DNA from 2 places in the Peribacillus sp. P4_D6 genome. Region 2 is predicted to be linked to the other one. Evidence: riboswitches for the same ligand, from Rfam matches in the RefSeq annotation. Region 2 holds a riboswitch; the other holds the start of a gene.
The links. Region 2 has a riboswitch for S-adenosylmethionine ahead of mtnW (2,3-diketo-5-methylthiopentyl-1-phosphate enolase). Riboswitches for the same ligand answer to the same signal wherever they lie in the genome.

Region 1 (3,109 bases), on a different contig from region 2:
CCCTTCACGTCCTACGTTGGCAGAGCAATGCATTGGAAGGATTCCAGCCTCTGGAAGTAAGTAGTTCATGATCGAGAAGATCGATTTTTTCATTTCTCCTGCATATTCCGTTCCGCCGATCAGGATCGTACGGCGTTCAAAAGAAACGATGATGAACGTTTCGGATGTAGTTCCGTCCACTTCTGGGTCCGCTTTGAAGTTAGGTGCAGAAACGATCGTGAATTCAGCTTCGTGACCTCTCAGTTCCTCTTCGTTTGGACGGATGAACAAAGTATGGGCGAAAAGGTTATGCCAAGCATATTCATTAACAACACGGATGGGAAGACGTGATGATTCGTCTGCACCAGCGAAACCTTTAAAAACAAAAATCTCTTCTTTTGCTTTTAGGTAGTCAACTACTTTATTATATAGTTTATTGAACACATCTTCGGAAATCGGCCGGTTCACTGGACCCCAATCGATTTTATCTTTAACTGATGCTTCTTCCACGATATATTTATCTTTAGGTGAACGACCAGTATATTTGCCAGTTTCAGCTTTTACCGCGCCGGTTGATGTTAAAACGCCTTCATTTCTGCTTAGTACTTTTTCGACCAATTGAGGAACTGATAGTTGAGTTTGCACATTGTTTCCTGTTAATAATTGGTGTAACTCATTAGAAACATCTACAGAATTCATATATGAGGTACCTTCCTTTGTTTGAGTTTTTAGATTACAATTAGTATAACACATTCATTTAATTAGTCTATACTATTTCTTTTAATTTGTGATTATTTTCAGCTAGCCGCATTAATCATTTTAATCCGGAAGGAACCGAGTCAGGATGATCGCATATACTTTCATGAGGAAAAATTTATTTAAATAGGAAGTAAGTAAACAATATATGTCTAAAGGGAAAGTCAGGATGTCGTTCCTTTTCGATGTTCAATACTTTATTATTAATGGCAATTTACAATATTTCTATTCGTATTTTGCGTTGTAAACCCCACTAGGACTTTGTATCAACATGTTTTTTCAAATGAACGCCATTCTGGGTGGAAATGTTCTTTTTAGAAAAGCATTGACAAATTCCAGCCAGATACGATAATATCTTAAATTGTACGGATTCTCTTATCCCGAGTTGGTGGAGGGACAGGCCCTTTGAAACCCAGCAACCTGCCATATTGAACTTGACTCCAAGATCAATCGCCGAAAATAAAGCGAAGGTCTTCAAGGAATAGTGGTGATGGTGCTAACCTGAGCAAGGTAAAAAACCCTTGAACGATAAGAGTGAAAGGATAGAAGACAGAATTTTAAACCTTTCCTCATTTGCCAGGGAAGGTTTTTGTGTTTTTTATAAGTAATTCTGTGTCTATAGTTGAAACTAATGAGGGAAACGAGTTCCGTAAAAATCAGGCTTATGCCTACAACATACTAACTTCCAAGGAGGAAATATGATGTCAAAGAAACGTCTATTTACTTCTGAATCTGTTACAGAGGGCCATCCGGACAAAATTTGTGATCAGATTTCAGATTCCATTTTAGATGCTATCCTAGCTAAGGATGCAAATGCACGTGTTGCGTGTGAAACTAGTGTAACTACAGGTCTTGTACTTGTTGCTGGTGAAATTACAACGTCTGCTTACGTGGATATCCCGCGTATCGTTCGTGATACGGTTAAAGGAATTGGCTACACACGTGCGAAATACGGTTTCGATGCTGAAACTTGTGCCGTTTTGAGTTCCATTGATGAGCAGTCTGCCGATATCGCAGCTGGAGTCGATAAAGCATTGGAAGCTCGTGAAGGAAACATGTCAGATGAAGAAATCGATGCAATCGGTGCAGGGGACCAAGGTCTTATGTTCGGATTCGCTTGTAATGAAACAGAAGAGCTTATGCCGCTTCCGATTTCATTGGCGCATAAACTTTCATTCCGTTTGACTCAAGTTCGTAAAGATGAAACTCTTGCTTACCTACGCCCTGATGGTAAAACACAGGTAACCGTGGAATATGATGAGAATAACCGTCCTGTACGTGTAGATACAATCGTCATCTCTACACAGCATGATGCAGAAATTACGCTTGAACAAATTCAAGCCGATCTAAAAGAACATGTGATCAAAGCTGTCGTTCCAGCCGAGTTGATCGATGCAGATACTAAGTACTTCATCAACCCGACTGGCCGTTTCGTAATCGGCGGACCTCAAGGGGATGCTGGTCTTACTGGACGTAAAATCATCGTTGATACTTACGGAGGATACGCTCGTCACGGCGGCGGTGCATTCTCTGGTAAGGATGCTACTAAAGTTGACCGTTCTGCTGCATACGCTGCACGTTACGTTGCGAAAAACATCGTGGCAGCCGGCCTTGCCGACAAAGCGGAAGTTCAATTGGCATACGCAATTGGTGTGGCAGAGCCTGTATCGATCTCCATTGATACGTTCGGAACTGGTACAGTTAGCGAAGAAGTCCTTGTTGACCTAGTTCGCGCAAACTTCGACCTTCGTCCAGCTGGTATCATCAAAATGCTTGACCTTCGTCGCCCAATCTACAAACAAACAGCTGCATACGGACACTTCGGCCGTACAGATGTTGATCTTCCATGGGAACGCACGGACAAAGCAGAAACATTAAAAGCTCAAGCGTAATTCATATAAAAAAAGGTGTCCCGTTATTTGCGGGGCACCTTTTTTATGGATTAACTTAGCCGTCTGCGGGAATAATTCAAGAAATCCCAAAGAAATTAAACTTTAAGGGCCATACTCGTGAGCTAGCTCGTGAATTTGGAGCAAATACTCGTGAGTTTCAGCGAAATACTCGTGAATTTGAAGCAAATACTCGTGAGTTGCGTTCACGTACTCGTAATTTTCAGTCAAGTGATCGTGCGTTACTTTATTCGTTCCGCCGTTTTATAGTATTGGCCTTTTTCGGCGTATTCGCGTACGATGCGTTCCATATCCTGACGATCTTCTTCATTGATTTCGCGGATGACTTTAGCTGGACGTCCGAATGCCAACATATTCGGTGGAATGACTTTGCCTTGGGGAACGAGACTGCCGGCACCGATGAAAGCCCCTTCGCCGATTTCGGCTTCATCAAGTACGATCGATCCCATGCCGATTAAAGCTCC
Region 2 (5,610 bases):
CTTTCCGCCGACTGTCTCCCGAGCCTCCTCGGCGCAAGCGCCTGTGGGGTCTCGGCTAGCCAGTTTTTCGGCAGGAGTGTCGCAAGTTTCTTCAATCTTGCGAGATTTCTTTCCTATAAAATAGAAAAAACACAAAGGGATTAATGTTTTTTTAAAAAATCAAGATTAGGTGAGATCATTCCGACTTCCCTTTCTACAAATAAAAACCAGCCCATAAGCTGGCTTTTCAACATTGATTCATGCTTGAACTTCGTCTTTTTCGTAAATCGGCACCCATCCTGCAGCAGTTACGAAAATCCGGACAGCAACAGTTTTCCTATCTTCCGCGAGCGTGAAATAATGTCTTGTTGATTCTGGTACACTAATAAGATCTCCTGGATTAAGCCGTACATCAAACCACTGTTTATCATTGCCTTCAATGGCAAAGATACTCGTTCCGCCTGCTATGAAACGCACTTCATCATCTTCGTGATGGTGTTCCTGCTTAAAGTTTTCAAGCATTTGATCCAAGTTCGGATTTGCATCGGATAATGTGATGATATCATGGGCTTTATAGCCTCTTCTTTCAGAGATTTCCGCTATCTCTGATTGGAATGTTACAAGGATTTCCTCCTTGTCAGCATCTGATAGATCGTATTTTTCCACAAGATGTGCAGGTAATTTAGAAATGTCCCATTGCTCATAAATAACCCCTTGTGTTTCTAAAAAACCTTTTACCTGTTCACCGTTTTCAATAATATCGTTTGTTTCATGGAATCTGATCGTCGCCATCATTCATTCCTCCTCTATGAGTATTTATCTTATAGAACCTGCAAACGCCTTTTGTTGATTAAGTAACAGTTGATATTGAAATAAAAATTCGCAGGCTTCAAGTATTCTTTTTGCCTCGAATCCGCTTTTGCCCCAAACCGTAATGCCATGATTGCGTATCAGCACAGCGCCAGAGTCTTCTTCGACATGCGGCTTGAACTTATCGGATAGCAGCGGTATGTCAGCGTGATTATATATGATTGGAATCCGAAGCTCCGAATCTTCATCCCACCGACCGGTCGCTTTAATGATTTCATGATTACGAAAGGAAACTTGGCCTTCATCTCCGTACAATTCCGATATCACATTATTTTCAACTGTATGGACATGGAGTACACAGTTCGCATTGGTTTTTCGGTAAATGTCTGTATGAAGTAAAGTTTCGGCCGATGGTCTTAGGTTCGTATCTTCAACTGGTTTTCCTTTTAAATCCACCAGTAAAAAGTCCGTATCCGATTGCTTCCTTTTATCCTTACCGCTTGCGGTAATATAAAAGAAAGGGCTTTTGGGTTCGCGGATGGACAAATTCCCGCTTGTTCCCATAAACCAATCCCTTTCGGCCAGTTCAGCTTTAATATCTGCCAACTCAAGCCATTCTTTAGAATGAGTGTTCACGCTTTAACCACCTCCTGCTGCTTTATAATGTCAATTACATCAAAAAATGTTTCGAATCCTTGATGTGGAATTCCTTCCCTACCGCATTTTTCAAGCAATATGTCACGGGCTATGACAAAATCGGCCTGTTTTGCCGCTTCAAAATCCGTAACTGAATCTCCAATAACGAGTTTAAAATCTTCCGGACCCGCACTTTCCCTCATAATGGATGGCTTGCAGCAACCGCAATCATTACTACATTGCTCATCACAAGCATGTGGCCACTCAATATAAATCTTTTCCTTATCAAAAAATGCATGGTTGCAATAAACGGACTCTTTTGGCAAGATATCATTCAAAAGGGGTGAAATGAAAAAATCCATGCCCCCGCTTACAATATATAAAGGGATATTGGCTTGTTTCGTATACTCAACGAATTCATAAAACCCTGGTCGAATGCCGGCCGTTTTTCTTACATATTGGATGATGTCATCCTTCAAGCCACTATCAAGCAGGGAAAACATATCCCCAACTCCTGAAGATATACTGATTTTTTGCTGAAGGACACCGTCTTTCAACGCTTCCCATTCCGGAGGCGCAAATTTCTTCATAATTGAAATGATATTATCTGTGTTGGTGATCGTTCCGTCAAAATCACAAAAGATGATCGGTTTCATTATTTCTTATAGGCCTCCCCACAACACAAGAGCTTTTTTTAGGGTTTCTTCCTCAGCCGCCGCTTCAGAAAGTTCCTTTCCTGCCAGAACGGCTTCCACAGCAGAACGGAATGCCTTGGCACCGCCCTCTGCTCCGTCAGGGTGCCCGTGAATTCCGCCTCCGGCATTAATCACACTATCAAGCCCGAAATCCTTGATCAGGTCCGGAACCATGCCCGGATGAATGCCTGCAGAAGGAACAGGGAAGGCTTTTTTCCATGAAAGTTCATCTCTTGTCAGAGCTTCAGCAATCGCTAAGGTCTCCGTTTTTTCAAGTGCGACATTTCCATAAGGGGAAGGGAACAAGGATAAATCCGCGCCTGATAACCTTACTAATTTACCAAGCAATAATGGATAGCCGATACCATAAAATGATGAAGATGCCAATGCCCCGCTATATGCGGGGTGCGCCATGATCGGCAGCTTTATACGATCATGTTCACTCAAGGCCTGCAATACATCCAAACCATATGTATGAACGTTGAACAATAAAGCATCTGCCCCTGCTTCAGCCGCTTGCTCTGCCTTATCCAATAATTCAAAAGTTTTCCCAGATAGATTGACAGCATATAAAGTACGGTGGCCAGTGGTTTCATAGACTTCATTCAATATTCTTTTTCCCGTTTTTATTCTATCGAAAAATGGAGTCAGTTCCTGGTCGAAGAGGATCTCATCATCCTTAACTAGGTCGACACCTCCCAATGCTTGTTGCTTCAGTTGCTCATTATGAAATGTTAGGTCTCTTCCCAATACACCTTTAAAGATGCTCATCACCAAGGGCCGGTTAAATACGCCAAGCTTTTCCCTTATGCCTTCAATGCCAAATTGCGGCCCGGGAAAAGCTTTTTGAATATCACCGACAAAATCCAAGTCTATAAGTTTTATTTCACCGTCCAATGAAAGTTTGCCGAAGACCGTCGTAAGGATTGCCGGTAAATCATTGGAGAAATTCCTTGCCGGATAGGCAATTTTAATCAGCGAACGGTATACTTTCCGATTAAAGTAGCTGTTTGCCCTCTCTTCTTCAGATAGGGGTGTCACCGATACGACGCGTCCCTTATGTTTTTCCAGTTGTTTCTGTACCAAATGCGGCAAGTCCGTCCATGTCCCGACAGTCAGACCCAAGGCAATGCTCTCTGCTTTTTTCTCATGATTTCCAATAAAGTCATGAATTAAATAAGTAGCGACTATCTCGCTCATCTGATCACTCCTATAACACGTTAGTAAACTCTCGATGTCACTATTGGCCTGAGATGGTCTCAAAATGGCAAAAGCCCCTTCATAAAGAAGAGGCTTTAAAAAGCCATCTTCTTATCTCCCAGCCATCGGCTGCAAGAATTAGCACCGTGCCTTGTGGATTTCAAAAAAATCCGGCGGAAGGATTCCGCCCCATTTTACAATGGAATTACGGTCGGTTGCTGGGCTTCATCGGGCTAGTCCCTCCACCTGCTCAAAATAAGAAAACGCTGATATATAAGTTGCATCCAAGTATCGAAAGATTAAGAATTTATTTTGTATTCTGACAGGTAATTCCTACTTTGTCAATAAGTTTTAACTATTTAAAGGTGAATAAATCGGATATCTTATTGCATTAAAATAAGTTTAATGTCCGTATTCGTTCCACAGCCTCTTGCAGCCGTTCTTCCGAAGTCAGTAGCCCTACCCTGACATAACCTTCGCCAAATTCACCGAACCCATTCCCTGCGGCAACAGCTACATGGGCATGCGTTAATAAATAGTCCGCAAAACTCTCGGACGTAAAACCTTCAGGTACCTTGAGCCAGGCAAAAAACGATGCCGCTGGAGCTTTGACTTCCCATCCGATGGACCTCAATCCCTCAATGAAAACATTCCTTCGCCCCTCGTACATTTGCACTAACTGCTCTACACAGGTCTGTGAGTCAAGCAAAGCGCTTGCCGCAGCTTCTTGTATCGCCGGGAAAAGACTCACATAAAGATGGTCTTGTAATAGTTCAAGAGCTTCTATTACACTCTTATTGCCCACTGCGAAGCCGACTCTCCACCCTGCCATATTGTATGTTTTCGATAGAGTGTATATTTCAACTCCTACATCCTTCGCTCCCTCCGCCTGGAGAAAGCTTATCGGTTTTTTTCCATCGAATCCTATCGCCCCATAGGCGAAATCATGGACCACACAAATTGAATGTTCTTTTGCAAAGGAGACGGTTTCATCAAAGAAACTTTCAGTTGCAGAAGCGCCTGTGGGATTATTCGGATAATTCAAGAACATCATTTTGGCTTTATCAAGAACTTCTTTATGTATGTCATCGTATTTCGGAAGAAAATCATTTTCTTCTGTCAAGGGCATCAGTTCGGTCTTTGCCTGGGCTAAAACAACACCGGAAAGATAATCCGGATAGCCGGGATCTGGAACAAGGATTGTATCACCTGGATTCAATAAACACTGCGGAAGTTCGACAAGACCTGCCTTTCCCCCGAAGAGAATCGCCACTTCACTATTCGGATCCAGCTTGACACCGTATTCCCGTTCATAAAAGACGGCAGCAGCATCTTTTAAATATTGATGTCCCCGGAATGGCGYATATTTATGATTAATCGTTTTTTCAGCGGCAGTTTGCAAACTTTTGACGATATGTTCCGGCGTCGGCTGATCAGGGTTTCCCTGGCCTAAATTAATGACATCATGTCCTTGCTCCGTGATTGCATTGACTTTTGCGACCAGTGAAGCAAAAAACTGCTTGGGCAGGTCCTGAAGCAGTCCGGATTTTTCGAATTGCACCATTTATACACCTTCTCTGAAATTTCTTGAAATTCTAGTCACAAATGATATATGTTTATCGTAGTCTTGTAAAGCATTTTTTACATGTGGGGGGGTTAAACGATGAAGTGGAAAATAGCTTGTATTCAAATGGATATAGCTTTCGGGCAACCAGATATCAATTTTCAGGTTGCAGAACAATGGATGGAAAAAGCAGCTCGGTCCGAACCCGATATCGTCATATTACCAGAGCTTTGGACAACCGGATACGACTTGACCAGGCTGAATGAGATTGCTGATCAAGAGGCAGAAAAAACGATTGAATTTCTTAAAACACAGGCACAGAAACACCAGATTCACATCATCGGCGGTTCCATTGCGAAAAAAACAAGCAAGGGAATCTATAACACCATGATCATCATCGATAAACACGGAAAGCTCATTAAAGAATATGATAAGCTTCACTTATTTCAATTAATGGATGAACATCATTTCCTGCAGCCAGGTGAAAAAGATGGTTTATTTACTCTTGATGAAAAAATATGTGCCGGGTTCGTTTGTTATGACATTCGTTTCCCAGAATGGCAGCGAGCCCATACCGTTCAAGGCGCGGAAGTTCTATTCGTTACGGCTGAATGGCCAAAGCCGAGACTAGATCACTGGAGAGCTTTATTGATAAGCCGTGCCATCGAGAACCAAGCCTATGTTGTAGCCGTTAATCGTACAGGTTCGGATGTCAATAATATATTT

Region 1: linked by a shared signal. The riboswitch ahead of metK (methionine adenosyltransferase) and the one ahead of mtnW (2,3-diketo-5-methylthiopentyl-1-phosphate enolase) in region 2 are both predicted to bind S-adenosylmethionine.

What each region holds. Positions count from the first base shown of each region.
Region 1 covers NZ_JBFUIQ010000006.1:9,472-12,580, forward strand. Annotated here, with positions in the region: gene pckA (phosphoenolpyruvate carboxykinase (ATP)) at 1-678, opposite strand, end outside; SAM riboswitch class I at 1,108-1,270, shown strand; gene metK (methionine adenosyltransferase) at 1,434-2,627, shown strand; gene AC1DVB_RS04085 (gamma carbonic anhydrase) at 2,867-3,109, opposite strand, start outside.
Region 2 covers NZ_JBFUIQ010000157.1:1,796-7,405, reverse strand. Annotated here, with positions in the region: gene AC1DVB_RS23885 (cupin domain-containing protein) at 238-771, opposite strand; gene AC1DVB_RS23880 (methylthioribulose 1-phosphate dehydratase) at 796-1,425, opposite strand; gene AC1DVB_RS23875 (2-hydroxy-3-keto-5-methylthiopentenyl-1-phosphate phosphatase) at 1,422-2,081, opposite strand; gene mtnW (2,3-diketo-5-methylthiopentyl-1-phosphate enolase) at 2,088-3,320, opposite strand; SAM riboswitch class I at 3,429-3,582, opposite strand; gene AC1DVB_RS23865 (aminotransferase class I/II-fold pyridoxal phosphate-dependent enzyme) at 3,712-4,884, opposite strand; gene AC1DVB_RS23860 (carbon-nitrogen family hydrolase) at 4,984-5,610, shown strand, end outside.